Regions from separate parts of the Amycolatopsis sp. QT-25 genome, predicted to be linked through region 1. Evidence: riboswitches for the same ligand, from Rfam matches in the RefSeq annotation. Region 1 holds a riboswitch; each other region holds the start of a gene.
The links. Region 1 has a riboswitch for S-adenosylmethionine ahead of thrC (threonine synthase). Riboswitches for the same ligand answer to the same signal wherever they lie in the genome.
Positions count from the first base shown of each region.

Region 2: another riboswitch for S-adenosylmethionine. It lies ahead of P3102_RS25785 (aminotransferase class V-fold PLP-dependent enzyme); the one in region 1 lies ahead of thrC (threonine synthase).
Region 3: another riboswitch for S-adenosylmethionine. It lies ahead of P3102_RS32040 (ATP-binding cassette domain-containing protein); the one in region 1 lies ahead of thrC (threonine synthase).

Region 1 covers NZ_CP120210.1:2,119,211-2,126,643, forward strand. Annotated here, with positions in the region: gene P3102_RS09790 (ComEC/Rec2 family competence protein) at 1-1,740, shown strand, start outside; gene thrC (threonine synthase) at 1,896-3,161, opposite strand; SAM riboswitch class I at 3,175-3,307, opposite strand; gene holA (DNA polymerase III subunit delta) at 3,443-4,426, shown strand; gene rpsT (30S ribosomal protein S20) at 4,479-4,739, opposite strand; partial or broken gene P3102_RS09810 (EamA family transporter) at 5,048-5,149, shown strand; gene P3102_RS09815 (VOC family protein) at 5,209-5,583, shown strand; gene P3102_RS09820 (class I SAM-dependent methyltransferase) at 5,580-6,167, opposite strand; gene lepA (translation elongation factor 4) at 6,281-7,433, shown strand, end outside.
Region 2 covers NZ_CP120210.1:5,572,936-5,580,368, forward strand. Annotated here, with positions in the region: gene P3102_RS25770 (RluA family pseudouridine synthase) at 1-604, opposite strand, end outside; gene lspA (signal peptidase II) at 601-1,164, opposite strand; gene P3102_RS25780 (hypothetical protein) at 1,189-1,830, opposite strand; gene P3102_RS25785 (aminotransferase class V-fold PLP-dependent enzyme) at 1,850-3,214, opposite strand; SAM riboswitch class IV at 3,247-3,361, opposite strand; gene P3102_RS25790 (M23 family metallopeptidase) at 3,523-4,203, opposite strand; gene P3102_RS25795 (potassium/proton antiporter) at 4,334-5,812, opposite strand; gene P3102_RS25800 (helix-turn-helix domain-containing protein) at 5,924-6,607, opposite strand; gene P3102_RS25805 (penicillin-binding transpeptidase domain-containing protein) at 6,651-7,433, opposite strand, start outside.
Region 3 covers NZ_CP120210.1:6,865,875-6,873,307, reverse strand. Annotated here, with positions in the region: gene P3102_RS32065 (TatD family hydrolase) at 1-547, shown strand, start outside; gene P3102_RS32060 (resuscitation-promoting factor) at 961-2,340, shown strand; gene P3102_RS32055 (DUF222 domain-containing protein) at 2,401-3,423, opposite strand; gene P3102_RS32050 (GNAT family protein) at 3,571-4,155, opposite strand; gene rsmA (16S rRNA (adenine(1518)-N(6)/adenine(1519)-N(6))-dimethyltransferase RsmA) at 4,196-5,032, shown strand; SAM riboswitch class I at 5,280-5,370, shown strand; gene P3102_RS32040 (ATP-binding cassette domain-containing protein) at 5,580-6,590, shown strand; gene P3102_RS32035 (4-(cytidine 5'-diphospho)-2-C-methyl-D-erythritol kinase) at 6,713-7,433, shown strand, end outside.

The sequences.
Region 1 (7,433 bases):
CGGGAGCTGTGCGCCGTCCTCCCGGAGGAGCAGGCCGGTCTGGTGCCCGGACTGGTCGTGGGGGACACGAGCACGCTGTCCCCGAGGGTCGAACGCGAGTTCACGGACTCCGGCATGTCCCACCTGATGGCCGTGAGCGGTGGGAACGTGGCGATCGTCTGCGGCTCGATCCTGCTCCTGCTGAGGGTGCTCCGGGTCGGGCCGCGGACGTCCGCCGCCGCGGCCGCCGCGGGGCTCGCCGGGTTCGTGGTCCTCGCCGGGCCCGCGCCCAGCGTGCTCCGCGCCGGGGTGATGGGGGCGGTCGGGCTGTTGGCGCTGGCCTTGGGGCGCCAAGGTTCGGCGCTGCCCGCGCTGGCGTTCGCGGTGGCCGGGCTCGTCGTGGCCGATCCGGCCATGGCCGCGGACTTCGGGTTCGCCCTTTCGGTGCTGGCCACGGCCGGGCTCGTCCTGCTGGCACCCCGGTGGGCCGAGTGGCTGGTCGGACGCGGAGTTCCGGCAGGCTACGCCGAGGGGCTGACCATCCCGCTGGCCGCGTTCGTGGTGACGACGCCGGTCATCGCGGGCATGGCGGGATCGGTCAGTCTCGTCTCGGTGGTGACCAACGTGCTCGCCGCGCCGGTGGTCGCCCCGGCCACCGTGTTCGGTGTGCTGGCCACCGTCGTCGGCCCGTGGTGGCCCTCGGCGGGCAGGCTGCTGGTCCGCCTGACCGAACCCGAGGCGAGCTGGCTCATCACCGTGGCCCGGCATGGCGCCCGGGCGCCGGGCGCGGTCGTGGACTGGCCGGATGGCTGGTGGGGTGGGCTGTTGGCGGCCGGACTGCTCGTCGTGCTGCTTGTCGCCATCCGGTTACGGCACGCCAGGATCCTGCTGGCGGTCGCGCTGGCCGCCGGTCTGCTCGTTTTCGTCCCGGTACGGGTGCTGGCACCGGCGTGGCCACCGGCGTCGTGGAGTGCCGTCGCCTGCGACGTCGGGCAAGGGGACGCCGTCGCCCTCGCGACGGGCGAGCCGGGCAGGGCGGTCCTGGTCGACACCGGGCCTGAACCGGGACCGGTCGACGAATGCCTGAGCAGGCTCGGCGTGGATCGCGTTCCGTTGGTCGTGCTGAGTCATCTGCACGCCGACCACATCGGCGGCCTCGAATCCGTCTTCGAGGGCCGGTCGGTCGGTGCGGTCGCCGTCGGCCCGGGCCGGGCTCCCGCCTGGGCGTGGCAGCAGGTCGCGGACGAGACCGCACGCCGCGGGATTCCCTTGTTGGAACTGGGGATCGGGCAGCGGCTCGATTGGCCGGGGCTGTCGCTGGACGTGCTGGGACCCCGGTATGTCACGCGGCGATCGGCCCTCGAACAGGACGGCACGGTGATCAACAACGGATCGGTCGTCCTGCGGGCCGGGACCCCGGCGGGCAGGCTACTGCTGACGGGCGATGTCGAGCTCGCCGCACAGGCCGACCTGATGGCCGAAGGTGCCGATCTGCATGCCGAGATCCTGAAGGTCCCGCATCACGGAAGCCGTTACACGGCACCGGATTTCCTCAACGCCGTCGCGCCGAGGGTGGCGTTGGTGAGTGTCGGCGCCGGGAACACCTACGGCCATCCGAACAAGTCCACTTTGGACAACCTGACCGCCGTGGGTGCTTCGATCGCCAGAACGGACACCGACGGCGACACCGCGGTCGTCGCCGACGCGCGGGGACTTGCCTTGCTGCGCCGGGGTGAGCCCCGCGGCCCGCCTCGTTCTTGAGGCGGGCCGGGCGGGAACTCAGCGCCTGTCGGTGAACCCGCGCCGCGATCGACGTCGGCAGGATGTGACCTGGTACAACACGTCCTGTGGCGGACAGGGCGGGTTCACGCGTTATGTCCGCCTCGCGAACCCGTTCCCAACTCCGTCCCCAGGTATCAGATGCCGAGTGCTTCGCGGACCGCGTCGGCCGAGGCGCTGACGGTGGCCTTCGGGCCGATCTTGTCCTCGACGGCGTCGAGGGTCTTGAGGCCGTCACCGGTGATCAACAGGACAATCTCCTCGTCCGGGTTGAGCTTGCCGGTCTCGATGAGCTTCTTGGCCGTCGCGACGGTGACTCCACCGGCGGTCTCGGTGAAGACGCCCTCGGTGCGGGCGAGCAGGCGGATGCCCTCGACGACCTCTTCGTCGGTGACGTCTTCGATCGCGCCGCCGGTGCGGTTGACCACGTCGAGGACGTAGGGACCGTCGGCCGGGTTCCCGATGGCGAGCGACCGGGCGATCGTGTCCGGCTTGACCGGCTGGACGACGTCGTGGCCCGCGCGGAAGGCCGCCGAGACGGGGGAGCAGCCGGTGGCCTGCGCGCCGAACACCTTGTACGGCGTCTCGTCGACGAGGCCGAGCTGCCCGAACTCGCGGAAACCCTTGTCCACCTTGGTGAGCTGGGAACCGGAGGCGATCGGCACCACGATCTGGGAGGGAAGCCGCCAGCCGAGCTGTTCGGCGACCTCGAAGGCCAGCGTCTTGGAGCCTTCGGAGTAGTAGGGCCGGACGTTCACGTTGACGAACGCCCAGCTCTCCTGCTCGGCGGCGAGCTGGGTGGCGAGCCGGTTCACGTCGTCGTAGTTGCCGTCGACCGCGATCAGGTCGCCGTCGTACACGGCGGTGGTGAGGATCTTGGCGCGCTCGAGGGTTTTCGGGATCAGCACGACCGACCGCCAGCCGGCGCGGGCCGCCGCGGCGGCGACGGCGTTGGCCAGGTTGCCGGTCGACGGACAGGCGAGCACGTCGAAGCCGAATTCGCGCGCGGCGGCCAGTGCGACGGCCACCACGCGGTCCTTGAACGAGTGCGTCGGGTTGCCGGTGTCGTCCTTGACCCAGACCTTCTTGACACCCAAGGCTTTCGCGAGCCTGTCGGCCTGGATGAGCCGGGTGGCGCCGGGTTCGGTGTTGGGGATCTCTTCGACGTTCGACGGAACGGGAAGGAGTTTCTTGTAGCGCCAGATGTTCTTCGGTCCGGCTTCGATGTCCTCGCGGCGCACGCGGCCGAAGTCGTAGGCGACCTCGAGCGGCGAAAAGTCCTCGGCGGAAACGAATTCAGGGGCGAGCGGCTGCCGGTGTCCCTCTTCCTTCGACACCAGTTCGACGGCCGGTCCGAGATCCGGGGTCTTGGTGGTGGAGGTCGTGCCGAGGGTTGCGGTCATCGCGAGGGTCCTTTCCTCATCTGCCCCGCCGTGGCGGGCCGGAATTGGCACCGTGTTCGTCAGCTATCCCGCGATCGCGGAATGACAGGCTGACGCCGGTTGCCGGGGCTTCGTCGGGCCGTTCCCTCTGCCCCTCTGGATGAGCGGTATTCGATTGTCGGCACGCGTGTCGTCGCGTCGCCTCGCCAACACCGTACGACATGAGGCTCAGGTGAGGCCACCGTGCCCGGAACTCATCACCGGACAAAGCACACGAGCGGACGAGTGGCAGGATCGTCACCGTGACGACGCAAGCTGCCGCCCCATCGCCGCTGGTCCTGGTTCTCGGTGAGGAAGAGCTGCTGATCGAACGCGCGGTCCGCAGCGCTTCGGACGCGGCCAAAGCGGCCGATCCGACGGCGGATCTCACCCGGATCCGGGTGTCGGACCTCACAGTGCCGGCGCTCGCGGAGATGGTCAGCCCTTCGCTGTTCGCCGAAGGAAGGGTGATCGTCCTCGAATCGGCGCACGACATTTCGCAGGAGCTCGCCGACGGGGTGATGGCCTACGTCAAGGCACCCGCCGACGGCATCGTGCTCGTCGTCGTGCACAGCGGAGGTGGTCGCAGCAAGGCGGCGAAGGCGCTCCCCGAGGCGTTGAAGAAGGCTGGGGCGGAGGTCGTCGAGTGCCCGAAACTGACGAAGGCCGCTGAACGGGAATCCTTTGTCCGCAACGAGGTCCGCCGGGTCGGCGGGAAGATCGACGGTGCTGCCGTGCTCGCGCTGATCGACGCCGTCGGCTCGGATCTGCGTGAGTTGTCCTCAGCCGCGACCCAGCTCGTCGCGGACGCGGGCGGAACGGTCGACGAGCAGGCGGTCCGCCGCTACCACCGGGGTCGCGCGGATGTGAACGGATTCGCCGTCGCCGAGAAGGCCGTCGCCGGTGACAAGGTCGCGGCGCTCGAGTCGCTGCGCTGGGCGATGCAACTGGGCGTGCCGCACGTGCTGGTCGCCGACGCGCTCGCGGACGCGGTCCGGACGATCGCGCGGGTGTCCGGCGCCGGTCGCGGGAACCCGAACCAGATGGCGGGCGAGCTGGGAATGCCGCCGTGGAAGGTGCGCAAAGCCCAGGGGCAGGCCCGAGGCTGGGGTCAGGACGGTCTCGCCACCGCGATGCGGGTGGTCGCCCGGCTCAACGCCGAGGTCAAGGGAGTCGCGGCCAACCCGGAGTACGCGTTGGAACGCGCCGTCCTGCAGGTCGTCGACGCCCACGGCACAGGCCGCTGAAATGGCAACGGGCCCCGGCGACGCGAGTCGCCGGGGCCCGTTGAAAGCCGAATCAGAGAGAGTTCGCGCGCTTCGCGAGCGCGGACTTCTTGTTGGCGGCCTGGTTGGCGTGGAGAACGCCCTTGGTCACGGCCTTGTCCAGCTTCTTGGCCGCGTCCTTCTGCAGCTCCAGGGCCTTGGCCTTGTCGCCGGCGTCGGCGGCCTCGCGGAACTTGCGGATCGCGGTCTTCACCGAGGACCGGATCGCCTGGTTGCGCTGACGCGCCTTCTCGTTGGTGGTGATGCGCTTGATCTGCGACTTGATGTTGGCCACGGGGGCGCTCCTCTTGCATCTCTCGGTGGTTTCGCCGCCGCGCTGTGACCGGCCCTGCGTGCTCGTGAGAGCGGCGCGGGTTTCCTCCAGAACGGAATGCCACACGACGGTGAAAAGCAAGTTTAACAGCCACCCCGGGGCCGCTCGCGGCCGCCTGGGGAGGCGCCGTTACAGTACGACGAAGATCGTAATGCCCAGGGTTCCGCCGCCTGTCCGTTCGGCGAAACACACGATCAGGGCACAGGGACAGCTCCGAGCGGCACCATTGGCGGGGCGGGGAACGCCGCCGTTCTTTCTCCGCGATTTCCGCGTTACTGCTGGTCCTCTACGCTCTGCGGATCGCCCCGGTGAGCCTCGTCGCACTCGCGCGGGAGCTGAGCATCGTCTTGGGCGGCCTCGCCGCCTGGCTGGTCCTGGCGGGGATCACCGCGATTGCGATGGCCTGAACCCATCCGGTAGGGATGGGAGCATGGACGTGCTGAGCAGCAGGGTGCTGATCCACCCGAAGGATCTCGAGGTGTCGACGGCGTTCTACCGGGACACCCTGGGCTTGGCGATCGACAAGGAGTTCCCCGGCGGGACGGTGTTCTTCGCCGGGAACGGGTCGATCGAGATCGTCGGTACCGGGGAGACGGGACCGACCTCTGATGTCGCCTTGTGGCTCCAAGTCCGGGATCTGCCCGCCGCGCTCGAGGAGCTCTTGGCAAAGGGCCTGGAACCGGTCCGCGAAGCGCGTCGTGAACCCTGGGGACTGGACGAAGCGTGGATCGCCGATCCGGACGGCACCAGGATCGTGTTGGTCGAGGTGCCGCGTGAGCATCCGTTGCGCACCGACCCGCGTTAGGGCCGCGGCTTGATCGCGCGCAGCTGAGCGGCGAGTGAGGCGCCGAAGCCGGGCGGGTCCCAGGTCCAGGTCTGCAGGTCGGTGAAGCCGGCGGCGGTCGCTTCGTCGGCCAGTTCGTGCCGGGACACCGGCAGCCACTTCTCGTGTGAAGACAGCAGCAGCCTGCCGCCGGGCCGCAGCACGCGGAACAGCTCGGCGAAACCGGCCGCCCGGTCCTCCCACAGCTGCACGTTGTTCACGCTCAGGACCACGTCGACGCTCTCCTCGGGCTCACCGGTGGAGTCCGCGGCGCCGCGCCGTAGCTCTACCTTGCCGCCGCAGCGGCGGCGGGAGCGAGCGAGCATCTCCGGGGAGGGGTCGACGCCGATCGCGCGGCCCGCGCGTTCGGCGGCGGCCTGGAGGCCGACCCCCGGGCCGGGCCCGACGATCAGTGCGGTTTCGCCGGACTCGATCGACGCCAGTTCCACGACGCGAAGTTCGGTGGCGGCGTTGCCGTGCGCCATCGCCAGGCCACCGAACCGGCCGAGCAGACCCCTGGGATGGCCGAACGTGCGATCGAGCATCTGGGACAGTGAGGTACTCATACTTCGAGGGCACCACAGCTCACCACGGGCCGCATCGGGGATGACCCCCACTCGCACCCGGAGCGGCATGGGACCATAGAGGTGGCACACCCCGACCTTCGCGAGGAAACCCGTTGACGACGTTCGCCGACACGACCTTCACGCCCCCGGAGCTCATCCGGAACTTCTGCATCATCGCGCACATCGACCACGGCAAGTCGACCCTGGCCGATCGGATGCTGCAGCTCACCGGCGTGGTCGAGGAACGGGCCATGCGGGCTCAGTACCTCGATCGAATGGACATCGAGCGGGAGCGCGGGATCACGATCAAGGCGCAGAACGTGCGCCTGCCCTGGAAGGTCGACGGGCAGGACCACGTCCTGCACATGATCGACACCCCGGGCCACGTCGACTTCACCTACGAGGTCTCCCGCGCGCTCGAGGCGTGTGAAGGTGCCGTCCTGCTGGTCGACGCCGCGCAGGGGATCGAGGCCCAGACGCTCGCCAACCTGTACCTCGCGCTGGAGAACAACCTCCAGATCATCCCGGTGCTCAACAAGATCGACCTGCCGTCGGCGGATCCGGACAAGTACGCCGCCGAGATCGCGCACATCATCGGCTGCGAGCCCTCGGACGTGCTGCGCGTGTCCGCCAAGACCGGTGTCGGTGTCGGTGACCTGCTCGACGCGGTGGTGAAGCAGGTGCCCGCCCCGCAGGGTGACGCCGACGCCCCGGCACGGGCGATGATCTTCGACTCGGTGTACGACACCTATCGGGGCGTCGTGACCTACATCAGGGTCGTCGACGGCAAGATCACGCCGCGCGAGCGGATCAAGATGATGTCCACCGGCGCCACCCACGAACTCCTCGAGGTCGGGATCATCTCGCCGGAGCCCAAGGCCAGCAAGGGCCTGGGTGTCGGCGAGGTGGGCTACCTCATCACCGGAGTGAAGGACGTCCGGCAGTCGAAGGTCGGTGACACCGTCACCTCCGAGCGCCAGGGCGCGAAGGAGCCGCTCGCCGGTTACCGCGAGCCGAAGCCGATGGTCTATTCCGGCCTATACCCGGTGGACGGTTCGGACTATCCGGACCTGCGCGAGGCCTTGGACAAGCTCCAGCTCAACGATGCCGCGCTGGATTACGAGCCCGAGACGTCGGTGGCGCTCGGGTTCGGCTTCCGTTGCGGCTTCCTCGGCCTGCTGCACCTGGAGATCACCCGCGACCGGCTGGAGCGCGAGTTCGGCCTCGACCTGATCTCCACCGCGCCGAACGTGGTCTACGACGTGG
Region 2 (7,433 bases), 3.5 Mb from region 1:
CGGCGAACTTGTAGTCGTGCCGGGGGTGCCGGTCGATCGGCGCGTCGATGGTGCCGCGCGTCGGATCCGGATGCCCTTGGACGATGGCGTGGTAGCCCTTGTCCACGGTGCGTTCCTTGAACGCCCGCTTCAACACGGTGTACGCGTGCTCGCTCTTCGCCACGACCATCACGCCGGTGGTGCCGGCGTCCAGCCGGTGCACGACACCCTGGCGTTCGGCCGCGCCCGAGGTCGCGATCCGCAGCCCGGCGGCGGCGAGCCCGCCGACGACGGTCGGGCCGGTCCAGCCGGGGCTCGGGTGCACGGCGACGCCGACCGGCTTCGAGATCACCACGATGTCGTCGTCGTCGTGCAGGATCTTCATGCCTTCGACGGGTTCCGCGACGACCTCGATGGGTGAGGCGGGATCGGGCAGCGTCACTTCGAGCAGCCCGCCGGCGGTCAGCCGGTCCGACTTCCCGGCCTGCCTGCCGTCGAGCAGGATCTCACCGGACTCGGCCAGTTCCGCCACGATCGTGCGGGAAAGTCCCAGTAGTTTCGCCAGCCCCGCGTCGACGCGCATGCCGTCGAGCCCGTCGGGAACGGGCAACATCCGCGCGCTCATTCGCTCGCCGCTTTCTTCTTGTCTTTTGTCGATGTTCCGTCGTAGTCCTTGCCCAGCAGGGAAAGGATCACGATGAGCACGCCACCGACACAGATCGCGGAGTCGGCGACGTTGAAGATCGCCCAGCCCTGCCCGTTCGGCGCGAACGCGGAGATCATGTCGACCACGTGTCCCCGCAGCGGGCCCGGCGCGCGGAAGATCCGGTCGGTGAGGTTGCCGAGCGCACCGGCCAGCACCAGGCCGAGGCCGATCGCCCAGCCGACCGAACGCAGCCGCCGGGACAGCCAGACGATGGCGATCACGACGGCCATCGCGACCAGCGCGAGCACCCAGGTCAGCCCGGTCGCCATCGAGAAGGCGGCACCGGGGTTGCGCACCAACTGGAAGTACACCAGCCCGCCGAGGAACTCGACCGGCTGCCTGCCCTCGAGCGTGGACACGGCGATCTGCTTGGTGAGGAGGTCGATCCCCCACAGCACCGCGGCGACGGCGAACACCACGGCGACGCGCTTCTTGGGCAGCGGCGGCGACGGTGGCGCGGTTTCGGGCTCTGTACTCACGCCCCCATTGTCCACTGAGTGTGCTCAGGCCTCCTCGGCGGCCGTCTTCGGCCTGCTCAGCAGGGCCGCGAACGCACCGGCGAGCGCGACCAGCGACGAAAGCACCAACGCGAGCTGTCCTCGCGCGAGCACGACCGCGCAGAGCACGAACGCCGCGGCCACGACGAGCACCAGCACGCTGCGCTCCAGCCAGGCGAGCCCGGCCAGGCCGAGGGTCAGCAGGACCGCGCTCCGCGCGTCGCCGTCCATGTCGAGTTCCCAGTAGCCGACCAGATCCGCGAGCACGATGCCGACCAGTCCGCCGAACGCGATCGCGGCGACCTTCCACCACCGCACGGTCTTCGCCCGGAAGGTGTAGAACACCACCGTGCCGAGATAGACGGCGAGCACGGCGAACAACCAGCCGTCGTTCCGGCCGACGCCGGAGAGCGGCAGGTCCAGCGCGGCCGCGTTTTCACGGCTCATCTCCACACCGCGAAAGGAGGCGAAGACCTCGCCGGACCCGACGCCATACAGATCCTGCGTCAGGAACCGCTGTTCACCGGCGGGCGCGTAGGCGAACCAGCCCCCGGACCATCTTCCACCGAAGGACAAGGCCACCACCGTCAGCTGGGCGAATCCCAGCAACGCCAGCGGAAACCAGTAACGCGGTCGCTCGTTCCCCATGCGGGGTGAGGCTAGTGGGTCAGGCGCAGAACGGGGGCAGTTCCCGCGGATCGTTCTCCGGCACCCAGCGGCCCTCGGGCTTCTCGTACTGCCAGCGGGCGCCGCGGGCGACGATCTGGCGCAGCGCCAGCACGAGCCGGTCCACGTGCTCGGTGGTGCTGCCGAGGCCGAGGCTGACCCGGACGGCCTGCTGCCCGGTCGAACCGGCGGCGGAGATCAGCCGTTTGGTGGCGATGTGCGCGCAGAACGCGCCGTCCCGCACGCCGATGCCGTACTCCGCCGAAAGGACCGCGGCGAGCCAGCCCGGGTCGAAGCCGTCGACGACGAAGCTGAGCGTGCCGACCCGGTCGACCGGCGCGTCGAACAGCCGCAGCTCGGCGAGTCCGGGAACGGCGGCCAGACCGCGACGCAGCCGCGCCAGCAGTTCGTCCTCGTGGGCGACGATCGTGTCCCAGTTCCCGGCCAGCGCCCGGCAGGCGACACCGAGCGCGTAGACGCCGACGGTGTTGGGAGAACCGGCTTCGTGCCGCTCGGGCCCGGAATTCCAGACCACACCAAGGTTTTCGGAGTCACGGTTGACCAGTTTCGTCGCTCCGCCACCGGCGAGGTACGGCTGGGCGGCGCGCAGCCAGTCCGCGCGGCCGATCAGCGCTCCGGCACCGAAAGGCGCGTACAGCTTGTGGCCCGACAGCGCGACGTAGTCGACGTCCAGTTCGCGCACGGAGACCCTGCGATGCGGCGCGAGCTGCGCCGCGTCGAGCGCGATGCGGGCACCGTGCCGGCGCGCGACGGTGGCGATCTTCTTGACCGGCAACAGTTCCCCGGTCACGTTGGACGCGCCGGTGACGACGACCAGCCGCGGGCCCTGCGGGCAGTCCGCGAGCGCTTCGTCCACGGCGGCCACCGCGGCGAGCCGGGTACGAGGGGTCTGGACGCGGCGGACGTTCAGGCCCTTCCACGGCAGCAGCGCGGCGTGGTGCTCGGTGTCGAACACCACGACCGACGTGTGCTTCGGCAAGCTGCGCGCGAGAAGGTTGAAGGAATCGGTGGTGTTGCGGGTGAACACGACGGCGTCGGTCGACCGCGCGGCCACGAAGTCCCGCAGGATTCCGCGCGTGCGCTCGTAAAGCCTGGTGGAGATCTGCGAAGCGAACCCGGCGCCGCGGTGCACGCTGGCGTACCAGGGCAGGAATTCGTCGACCGCGGCACGCACCTCGTCCAGACAGGGAGCGCTCGCCGCGTGATCGAGGTTGGCGTACCCGATGTCGCCGCCGGTCACCAGCGGGACCCGCAGACCGGCGCACGCGACCGTCGGGATTTCGTACGTGGCAACGGTTTCCACGACAGCGGCGGGGGTGTTCGTGCGTTCGAGAGCGAGAGTCATCGTCATCCTCCGGGCCAGGGGACCCGACGAGGATCCCGCGCTTGCCCGCCGCACCACGCGACGGGCCAGGTCCTCACCCGGGGCACCCCACCGCGGAAGGAGGGTTGCCGGTCAGCTAGCCGGGGCTTGACGCTGACACTCGTGACCTAGGGAAGAAGTTAGCGGATGGGCGGGCGATCGAGCCACCCCTCGTCCGCATCTTGAGACGCCGCTCACGTGCTCCGCAAGCGAGAGAACCCGCAATTCGGCACCTGATTGCGCTGGTCCGGGCCGCGAACCAACGCAAGCAGGTGCCGAATTGCGGGGGGTCAGACGCGGAAGCGGCCGGGCAGCGGGCTGGTCACTCGGGAGGACACCTCGGTCGCGCTCCCCGAGTACTGCTCGGTGCCCGCGGTGAACTGCCAGCCCCCGAAGGTCTTGCCGTCGATGGGCTCGCCGTAGGTCTCCGCGACCTTGGTCGAGACCTCGTCGTAGGACATACCGTTCCAGTTGCCCGCGCCGACACCGAAGTCACGCGAGTCACCGCTCCGCGCGGCGGCCGTGGGCAGTGTCCACAGGGTGAAGTGCACGTGGGCGCCGGTGCTGCTGCCCCCGCAGGGCAGCGCGTTGCCGGTCCGGCCGAGGGCGTCGCCAGGGGCGACCCTCTCGCCGTCGGTGACCGAAATGCCCTCCAGGTGGTAGTACCCGGTCCGCCGGCCGCCGTCGTGGTCGACGGTCACCCAGTCGCCGCCGTCGCAGTGCTGGATCCGGACCGTGCCCGCCAGCGGGGCGCGCACGATCCGATCGCCGGGGCTGAAGTCGATGGCGTTCTTCACGCCGGAGATCCCGTTGTCCGAGTGGATTCCCGCCGAGTACACCGACTGGCCCGTCCCGAAGGGCAGCCCGAACGTGGGAAACGCGCCTGCGGCCGCCGCGGGTACCGCGAGAACCACGCCGACGAGTGCCGCAGCGACACCCAGACCAGCGAACCGCACCGGAATTTTCGTCACTTTGCGTACTCCTTACCCCGCGACACTCACCCATTCGATGGAGTCGGTTGCGGGGAAGGTAGTTCAAAAGGAGTACAGATGGGAAGAATTTCCCGAGATCACCCGACGAACAACTGGTGCCGGTCGTGACCTACTGCCCGGATTCGCCCTTCCACCTGGCCAGGCGACCGGCGCGGTCGACGGCCCGCAGGCGTCGCTCGGCCGCGTCACGGGCTTCGGCGGTGGTCACGACGAGTAGCTGGTCCCGTTCCTGGAGCCGGGTGTTCTTGTTGGGGGTGAAGCCGGTGCCGTCGCGCACGAGAAGGCTGATCGTCGCCCCCACCGGCAGCCGTAGTTCGGCCAGGTACACGCCGTGCATCTTGGAGCCGGCGTTGATCCGTACCTGCAGGAGTTCCGCACCCATCTCGTCGAGAGGAGCGGAGTCGACGTCGATCTCGTGTGCTTCGGCGTGCTGGGCCAGTCCGAGCACGCGCGCGAGCGGGGTCAGCGTCGCGCCCTGGAGCAGCGTCAGCACGATGACCAGCACGAACACCGCGTCGACCAGTTGCTGCGCACCGGGCAGCCCGGACGACAGGGGGATCAGCGCGAGCACGATCGGGACCGCCCCGCGCAAGCCGGCCCAAGACAGGAACACCTGTTCTCGCCAAGGGATCTTGAACGGCAGCGCCGAGAGCACCACCGACAACGGCCGGGCGAGCAACAGCACGACCGCACCCGCGACCAGGCCCTGGACCAGGCTTTCGAGGATCCTGCTCGGCGAGGCGAACAGGCCGAGCAGTACGAACAGCCCGATCTGCGCGAGCCAGCCGAGCCCCTCGGCGAAGGACAGCGTGTCCGACCGGTGTGGCAGTTTCGAGTTCCCTAGCACCAGCGCCGCGACATAGGTGGCGAGCAGGCCCGACGCGTGGGCGAGCTGCCCGCTCGAGTACGCCACCACGCAGACCGCGACCGTGGCCAGCGGATACAGACCGGTGGCGGGAAGCGCCGCCCGGCGCAGCGCGAACGCCCCACCCCAGCCGAAAGCGAGCCCGATCACCAGGCCGGCGGCCAGTTCGTAGACCACCAGCAGCGGCAGCGACCAGTCGACGGTGGCGCCCTCGGCCAGGACGACGACGGCGATGTAGGCCGGGGCGTCGTTGATCCCCGACTCGATCTCCAGCGCGCCGACGAGCCGTTTGCCGATCCCCGCCGATCTCAGCACGGAGAAGACCGCGGCGGCGTCGGTCGAGGCCAGCACCGCGCCCCACAGCAACGCCATCCGCCAGTCCAGGCCCAGCAACCAGTGCAGGGCCGCGCCGGTGACCGCGATGCTCACCACGACGGCCACTGTGGACAGTGCGATTCCGATGCCCAGCGACGGTTTCACGGTCGTCCAGCGGGTGGTGAGGCCACCTTCGGACAGGATCATCACCAGCGCGGCGAGGCCGAGCGACTGGGTGAGTGTGGGGTTGTCGTATTGGATGCCGAACCCGGCTTCGCCGAGCAGGACCCCCATCCCCAGGTACAGCAGCAGTGAGGGAAGGCCGACCCGGATCGACACCCGGACGGCGATCACGGCGACGAGGAGCACCGCGCCACCGGTGCCGAGAACGAACGGGAGCTGCTCCATGTCGCCTCCCGTCCGGTCGCCGTGAGGGCTCCAGAATAGTGAGGCGGTGATCGTCACTCGTTCGTGTACCGGTCGAAAAGCGTCCGGATAGCCTGTGTTACAGACTGTCCATTAGGGACTGCGCAGGGCCACCAGATCCACCCCGAGTTCCGCGAACGGTCTCTCCGCCGCGGGCAGGACTTTCACCGCGCGGTTGCCCTCACGGGACAGCCAGCCGGCAGCCACTCCGTGGGACAGTAACGCCGCGGGTGCCCGGCCCGCCAAATGATCACGGCGTACCGTCCAATCCAGACAGTCGCGCAGCATCGGGCGGCGGCCGTCGGCGATCTCCACCCCGAGCCCACCGAGTATTTCGCGTCCGCGGCCGGTCAGCGTCAGGCCGTCGACCTCGTCGATCAGCCCGGTGGCGAGCATCCCGTCCCGCAGCGCGACGCCGACCGTCCCGGCGAGGTGGTCGTAGCAGGTCCGGGCGAACTCCAGCCGTTTCACCCGCACCGAGGAACGCAACCCCAGCACCGGGCGGCGTTCGGCGTGCTGCGCCAGATGCTCGATCAACTCCGCCACCCGGGGGTCGGCCATCCGGACGTAACTGTGCCTCCCCTGCCGGACCCGCACGACGAATCCGGCCTCGACCAGCTTCGTCACGTGCTCGCTGGCCGTCGACGCCGCCACTTCGGCCGCTCCTGCCAGCTCCGTCACCGTCCAGGCGCGCCCGTCGAGCAGCGCGAGACACATCGACGCGCGGCTCGGATCGGCGAGCACGGCCGCGACCTCGGCCAGTGCGATGGTCTCCATGCGCTCACCGTAGAAGACCCACGCTTCGGCGAGCGCCGAACCGTCAGCCTGCCAGGAACTTCGCCGCCAGCCGCACCGCGGGTTCGGAGTCGTTGGCGCCCTCCAGCATGACGGCGAAGGCGACATCCCCGCGGTACCCGACGAACCAGCCGTTCGCGTCGGCACCCGAGCCGAACTGCGCCGTCCCCGTCTTGCCGAAGACGGCGCCGCTGCCCTTCAACGCCTTCGCGGTCCCCGTCGTGCAGACCTCACGCATCATCGCGCGGACCTGGTTCACCACCCCGGCCGGCGGAGCCTGGTAGCCGGCGTTGACCTTGGTCTCCAGCCCCTGCCACAGCTTCGGCACCACCGGCTTCCCCGTGGCGACGGTCGCGGCCATGAGCGCCGCGCCCAGCGGGCTGACCTGCACCCTTCCCTGACCGATGCCGGCCTCCACCTGCTCGTCGCCACTGCCCGACGACTCCACCTTCCCGGTCTCGGTGGCCAGCCCCGGGATCTCGAAGTCGGCGTTGAGGCCGAGCTGGCTCGCGGCCTTCGCGAGGCCGTCCGCGGGCAGTTGCCCGGCGAGCCGCCCGAAGGTCGTGTTGCACGACGCGGCGAACGCCGTCTTCAGCGACACCGTCCCCAGGTCGAACCCGTTGTCGTTCTTGAGCGTGCGGGTGCCGATCTGCTCGCTGCCCTGGCAGGCCACCGGCGAGTCCGCGGAAATCCCGCCCTGCTGCAAAGCCGCGGTCGCCGTGGCGATCTTGAAGGCCGAACCGGGCGCGTAAAGACCGCTGAGCGCCTTCGGCTGGTTTCCGGCGGCGCCGTTCTGCGCGACCGCCAG
Region 3 (7,433 bases), 3.3 Mb from region 1:
GGAGAGTCTCGCGAAGGAGTCCAGAGTGGTCGCGGTCGGTGAGACCGGCCTCGACTACTACTGGGACTACTCGCCCCACGACGCTCAACAGGACGCCTTCCGATGGCACATCGATCTTGCCAAGCGGATCGGCAAGCCGCTGATGATCCACGATCGAGACGCTCACGACGACGTGCTCCGGATCCTCGAGGAGGAGGGAGCGCCCGACCAGGTCGTCTTCCACTGTTTCTCGGGGGACGAGCACATCGCGCGCCGGTGCGTCGACGCGGGATATGTCCTCTCGTTCGCGGGAACGGTCAGTTTCCGCAACGCCCGCGGGCTCCACGAGGCGGCACGAATCGTGCCGGCGGACCGGTACCTCGTCGAAACGGACGCGCCGTTCCTGACCCCGCATCCCTTCCGTGGGCGACCGAACGAGCCCTACTGCGCCGCCTACACGGTCCGGCACCTGGCCGCGCTCAGAGGCGAGGCGGTGCACGAGGTGGCCGAATCGGTGCGAACGACCGCTGAGCGGGTCTTCGGTTTGCCGACAGTCACCACCGGTTGAACGGATTGCGACATCAGTGATCAACAATGGTCCACTCTGATGAGTGACCAACGTCACGACACTCCGGGCGGTGTTTGCGCAACCCGACGAGGTTCGTTACTGTCCCGTGATCGTGCCGGTCGGTATCCGCTCATGCGGTTTCCGGCTGTTACGCCCACAGTCACGTCAGTGCACGTCGGGGAAGCGGAACCAGGAGAGGTACGGCCTGGAACCGTGACGATGGCGCTGGCTGCGGGTGTCGGACTTCTAGAGGTGTGCCGAAGTGCGCATCGAGACGAAGGACGTAGTGGAGTGGTTGTCGAGCTCCTCGACGTCTTGGGAAAGGGAACGACCCAGTGACTGGTAGCAGTAGGCAGGATGGCTCGCGCCTCGGCGCAGAGACGAACACCTTCGCTTCCGCCGGTTCGGTTGCCGTGCTCGACCGCGACACTCAGTACGGCGAGCTGGACTACTCCGACGATCCGCGCATCACGCACCAGGACGTCCTGGCCGCGCTCGGCCCCGACGCCGACACCTTGATGGCCGAGATCGACGTCGACGTCGACGAGCTGATCCGCCTGATCAGCGCCGAGACCACCATGCTCCCGCCGATCGTCATTCCGGACGAGGTGGCCGAAGACCGCACCGCGGGCGCGCCGATGAAGGCGGCGACCAAGGACGAGGTCATTTCGAGCGCGACCCGCGTCTGGAAGAAGCGGTTCCTCAAGGGAACCGTCATGGCGGTGCTGCTCACCCTCGGCGGTGGCGGCGCGGCCGCGATGGCGATGAACAAGAGCGTCACGCTCGACATCGACGGTAAGCAGCAGACCATCCACAGCTTCGGCGACACGGTCGGTGAGGTCCTCGAAGACGCCGGCCTTTCGGTCGGCGCGCACGACTCGCTCTCGCCCTCGCCTCAGGCCGAGGTGGGCGACGGCGGTGTCATCAAGCTGGAGCGCGGCCGCAAGCTCAACCTGATCGTCGACGGCTCACCGCAGCAGGAGTCCTGGGTCCGCGCGACCAACCTCGGCGAAGCGCTGAACCAGCTTGGCCGTGCCGATCTCGCCAAGGCAGGCACCTGGACGTCGCTCCCGCAGAACGGTGAGCTGCCGCTCGAGGGCGCCACCGTGGAGGTCAAGACCCTCAAGAACGTCACGGTCTTCGACGGCGCGAACGAGCCGCGCAAGGTTCAGACCAACTCGATCACCACCAAGGAATTCCTCGGTGAGCTCCGGATGACCCTCGGCCCGGACGACGAGGCCGTCGGCGGCCTCGACGTCAAGCTGGTCGACGGCGCCGAGGTCCACATCAGCCGGACCGGTGTCACCATGGTCAAGCAGAACGAGGAAATCGCTCCGCCCGAGCAGAAGGTCGACGACCCGGAGCTCGAAAAGGGCAAGACCAAGGTCGAAGAACCGGGCACCCCGGGCCAGAAGACCGTGACCTACAAGGTCACCAACCGCAACGGCAAAGAGGTCGGCCGCGAGAAGGTCTCGGAAGAGGTCCTCACCGAGGCCAAGCCCAAGATCGTCAAGATCGGTACGAAGAAGCCCGCTGATCCGGTCATCGGGGACGCCGGCGCGTGGGACCGCATCGCGCAGTGCGAGTCGACCGGCAACTGGTCCGCCAACACCGGCAACGGCTACTACGGTGGCCTCCAGTTCAACAAGAGCACCTGGGACGCCTACGGTGGCGATAAGTACGCCGCGTACCCGCACCAGGCCAGCAAGGCCCAGCAGATCGCTGTCGCCGAAAAGCTCCGCGACGACCGCGGTGGCTACGGCGCTTGGCCGCACTGTGGCAAGAAGGCCTGATCGCCGAATAGTTCCCTTTTCCTGAAGGCCATCGTGTGGGTTCCGTCCGCAAGGTGGTCTTCAGGCCGTTAAGGGCTCCTGTGGCGGCGTAGCGCCTCCGGATCTTGGTCTCGACAGCCGTGTCCACCATCGCGAAGGCCGTATATGGGCCACGTTCCGAGATCGTTCGGCCGGATTACCCGGTCGCGCGGCTCCGTCGCCACGGTGTGGGCTTGGGAAGCCCTGAGACCGTGCCTGGGACGGTTTAGGACGGTTCGCGGGTGTCCCGACCGGCTCCGCGAGTGGAGACTCCTCGGTGACCCGCTCCGACGTCTGTCGAGGCAACGGGATATCCGGGCTGCTTTCCGCGAGATCGACGATCTCCGAGAGAGCGTCACCGCGTCTCTCCGCAGGCGTGCGGTCGTCGGCTTCTCCGTTCGGAGCCGGATACGCCCGCGGCACCATGAGCGCGTTCAGGCGGGCGCCTGTCTCGGGATCGAGATTGCCACGCAGATCCCAACGACCGGTGCGTTTCTGCCGCAACCAGAACTCGCTTCGCTGAAGCTTGGGACCGGGATCCTCTTTGGGATTCCCGTCCGGGTCTAAGCGCGCGAGCAACTCCGTCCCCGCCACCGTGACGTCGCGCGGTCTGGCGACGCCGGCGAGCTCGACGAGACCCTTCTCGGCCTCATGCCGCGTGCTTGCGGTGACGTGGTCGGGCAGTCGTTTCATGACGGTGACGATCCGGTCGATGCCGGCCTCGGCCAGCGCACCGGCGGAGGCCGCGATACCGGTCAAAGGCGCGACGGGGTCGATCGACGTACCGTCGCGCGCCCGTCTCGAGTTGAGCGCGAGCGCTCGAGCGGTCACCTTCTGGGCCTCCGCTCGAGGCACCCGAGCCACATGTTCGTAGAAGACGGCGATCGAGTTGTATCCGTAAAGGTCACGGACACCGCGTGACTCGATCTCGGCCAGGATCTGGCCGACTTCGGCGATCAGACGTCGCCCTTCGCGTAGCCGTGTCTGCAACTCGTCGAGAAGCAGTTCGGCGTCGCCTTCCGGCAGGTTGAGCGGGAAGGCCTGGGAAGTGTTTGTACTGGTCATCCCTCGATTGTCGAGGCAAATTCGAACGAATGCACGGTATCGATCGGGTGGATGATCATTACCCTCCGGGTGCGCCGACCTGCGGGTATCACCCTGGAGTGGGACGCGTGTCAGTTCGAAGACCCCACAAGGTTGGTGGAGGCGGGATCACGTCGGCCGCCTGCCTGAGAGGTTCAGCTGTTCCCACTCCTCGCGGAGCACCCCGTAGACGACGGCGTCGTGCACGCCGCCGGGCCAGCGTCGAGCACGTCGGAACCGGCCTTCTTCGCTGAAACCCAGCCGTCGTCCGACTGCGATCATTCCCGGATTGCCCGAGTACGTCGCGAAGTCGAGCCGCAGTGCGTCGGTGCGGGAGAACAGGTAAGTCGTCCACAGTCCCAAGGCTTCGGTGCCGAATCCGCCGCCCCAGTACCGCTCGTCGTAGATGACCAGTCCCATCCGCCGCCAGTCGGTCTGCCTGCTTTCCCAATACCAGCTGACTCGGCCGATCAACTTGCCGTCACTCTGGTCGCACACGGCGAGGCTGGCGCGGGGGTCGGGCCGTTCGGCTGTGGTTGTGGTGAGCTCGATCGCCGTGGCTTCGGCGGCCGCCGCGGTCGGGGCGCCGAAGTAGGGCCCGTTGGTCTGGTGCCAAGGCCGCGCGGGATCGAGCAGGTCCTCGAGCGATCGGAGATCGGATGGCCCCCAGTCGCGCAGCCGGACTTTCTCACCTTCGAGTACGACGTCGTCCACCGGCCAATCGTGGCTTACCGCGGCTGACTACGATCGTCGGGTGACTGAACTGCTCGGCCCTGCGGAGATCAGGGCGCTTGCGGCCGAGCTGGACGTACGTCCGACCAAGAAGCTCGGCCAGAACTTCGTGCACGATCCCAACACCGTGCGCCGCATCGTCGACCTTTCCGGGATCGGCGAAGGGGACGTCGTGCTGGAAGTCGGGCCGGGCCTCGGCTCGCTGACCCTCGGGCTGCTCGCGACCGGTGCCGAGGTCGTCGCGGTGGAGATCGATCCCGTGTTGGCGAAGCGACTGCCAAACACCGTCGCCGAACGAGGCGGGGCCGAAAGGCTGAAGGTCGTCGGCGCGGACGCTTTACGGATCACAGCGGACGATCTCCCCGCACGGCCGACCGCGCTCGTCGCGAACTTGCCGTACAACGTCGCGGTCCCCGTCGTGCTTCACCTGCTCGCCGAGCTGCCGTCGTTGACCAGCGGCCTCGTAATGGTCCAGACCGAGGTCGCGGACCGAATGGCGGCGGGCCCGGGGAGCCGGACCTACGGCGTGCCCAGCGTCAAACTCGCGTGGTACGGGAAGGCGCGGAAGGTCGCCGCGGTGCCTCGCACCGTGTTCTGGCCGGTTCCGAATGTGGACTCCGCCCTGGTCGCGTTCGAACGGGGTGAAGTGGTGTGGTCCGTCGACCGACAGCGGCTGTTCGCGGTGGTGGACGCCGCCTTCTCGCAACGGCGGAAGACCTTGCGTGCCGCATTGGCGTCATGGGCCGGTTCCGCCGAACGCGCGGAGGAGTTGCTCGAGAAGGCGGGGATCGACCCCAAGACCCGCGGCGAGCAGCTGGATGTCCACCAGTTCGCTCGGATCGCCGCCGCGGCCGTCTGACCGACCGCGGCCGGGGTGGCCGGCACGGTGTGGACGCGGGTTCGTCAAGGTAAGCACGGCTGCGTAAATCCTCTTCTCGATCTACCCGAGTCAAAGCCGTCTTGGCAGGCAGCACGCCTGCCATAGTTCGGGAGCACCTCTCTGCGTCTCATGATATGAACTACTGTTCCTGTATTGTGGACGCGACCAGACGTGTGATCTGCGCCTACGTGCTTGCTTTCATCCAGTGGGATCGGTTTTACTCAGTGAGCCATCCCGAGCGACTGAGAGACCTGGCTCGCCGACGTCGCAGCAACCACCCTCCACAGGGCAGGTGCTACAGCCAGGACCGATGGAGGCTGTGCCGAATGAACAGGGTCACCCACCCGCTCCTGCTGACCAGGCGACGTGTCGTCGATGAAGGTCGCCGCACGGTAAGTGCGTGTCGACGCTCCACCGTTACTGCCTGAGTTCTTCCCTTATCTCTGAATCCGTCCGTTCCGGACGGCTACTCGGTGACGGTTGGCGCGCTCGAAAGAAGCAGCGCCCCATGTGCATGGAGCCCTTCGTGATCACTGTCGAAAACCTGTCCAAATCCTTTCCCCTCAACGGAAATCCCGTCGTCGCCCTGCGCGACGTGAGCGTGGACATCCAAGCCGGTTCGCTTTTCGGAGTCGTGGGTCCGGCCGGCTCCGGCAAGTCGACCCTCGCTCGTTGCATCGGCCTTCAGGAGCGCCCCGACCGCGGTGTCGTCCGGCTCGACGGCCTCAACACCGGCACCCTCGACGGACGTCGGCTGCGCGAGATCCGCCGTCAGGTCGGTGTCGTGAGCACCAAACCGGAATTGCTCGCCGAGCGCACCATCGCCGGCAACATCGCCTCGCCGCTCGAACAGCTCGGCCTCGACGGGCCGCAACGCCGCACCCGGGTCGGTAACCTGCTCGACCTGGTCGGACTCAGTCCCAGGGCCGGCCAGCGGCCGGGCGACCTGACCGAGGGGCAGCTGCGCCGGGTGGCCATCGCCAAGGCTCTCGCCGCCGGGCCGTCCGTGCTCCTGGCCGACGACCCGACCGCGGGTGTGCAGCCCGAGGAGTCCGGCGCGGTCCTGACCGTGCTCGACCGGGCGCGTGCCGAGCTCGGGGTCACCGTGTTGCTCACCACTCCCGACGCCGGCGTGGTCCGCCGTGTCTGCGACGACGTCGCGGTCCTCGAGGCCGGAGCGATCATCGAACGGGGAACCGTGCTCGACCTGGTCTCCGACCCGAACAGCCGGACCGCGCAGGCGCTGCTTCCCGCGATCGAGACCGGACGGGCGCAGGCGTCGAAGTACGATCGAGCGGTGGACGTCGTGCTCATCGGCTTCGCTTCGGTCGGTGCGCTGCTGCCGGAAGCCGCCGGTCGCTTCGACGTCGAACTCGCCACCATCGGCGGCGGCCTGACCCGGATCGGTGACACGCCGGTCGGCCGGTTCCGCCTCGGTGTGCGCGGTGAGCGCGCGGACGCCGCGCTCGCCTGGATCGTCGAACGCGGCGGCCATGTGACCCACCCGGTCCGCGGACCGCAGGGCGTCGCCGCCTGATTTCCCCGCGAACGGGCCGCCCAGGACGAAACCTGTCCGGACGGCCCGTTTCGTGTCTGACTCGTCCCGTTCTCCTTTCTCCTGCTGACAGCGCAAGGGGAGCGGCCACGTAGTCTTGACTGGTGCTCGCCGTCGTACCGCCCCCAGTGACCGTCAGGGTCCCCGCCAAGGTCAACCTGCACCTGTCGGTCGGTGACGTACGCCCGGACGGCTACCACGAGTTGGTGACCGTGTTCCAGGCGCTTTCCCTGACCGATGAGGTGACCGTCGCGGTCACTGAAGATCCCGGCGTCGAGGTGTACGGCGAAGGTGAAGGCGCAGTGCCGACAGGGGCCAACAACCTCGCCTGGAAGGCGGCGCAGGCATTGGCGGCCCACGTCGGCAAGGCGGACGGCGAGCCCAAGGTCCGAGTGGTGCTGCGCAAAGGCATCCCGGTAGCGGGTGGGATGGCCGGTGGCAGCGCCGACGCGGCCGCGACCCTGGTGGGCCTCGCGTCGCTCTGGAAGCTCGACATCTCCCGAGACGAATTGGCGGGTATCGCCGCGAAGCTCGGCAGCGATGTTCCTTTCGCTCTCTACGGCGGAACGGCGCTGGGCACCGGCCGAGGTGAGCAGCTGGTGCCGGTCTTGTCGAGGCACACGTTCCACTGGGTTCTGGCGTTCGACCAGCGTGGTCTTTCGACTCCGCGGGTGTTCGGCGAGCTGGACAGGTTGCGCGAAGAGGGCAGCCCGCCTCGGATCGGTTCGCACACTCCGGTGGTCGAGGCGCTGGCCTCCGGTGATCCGCGGCAGCTGGCGTTGCTTCTCGGCAATGACCTGCAGGCGGCGGCGGTCTCGTTGCGGC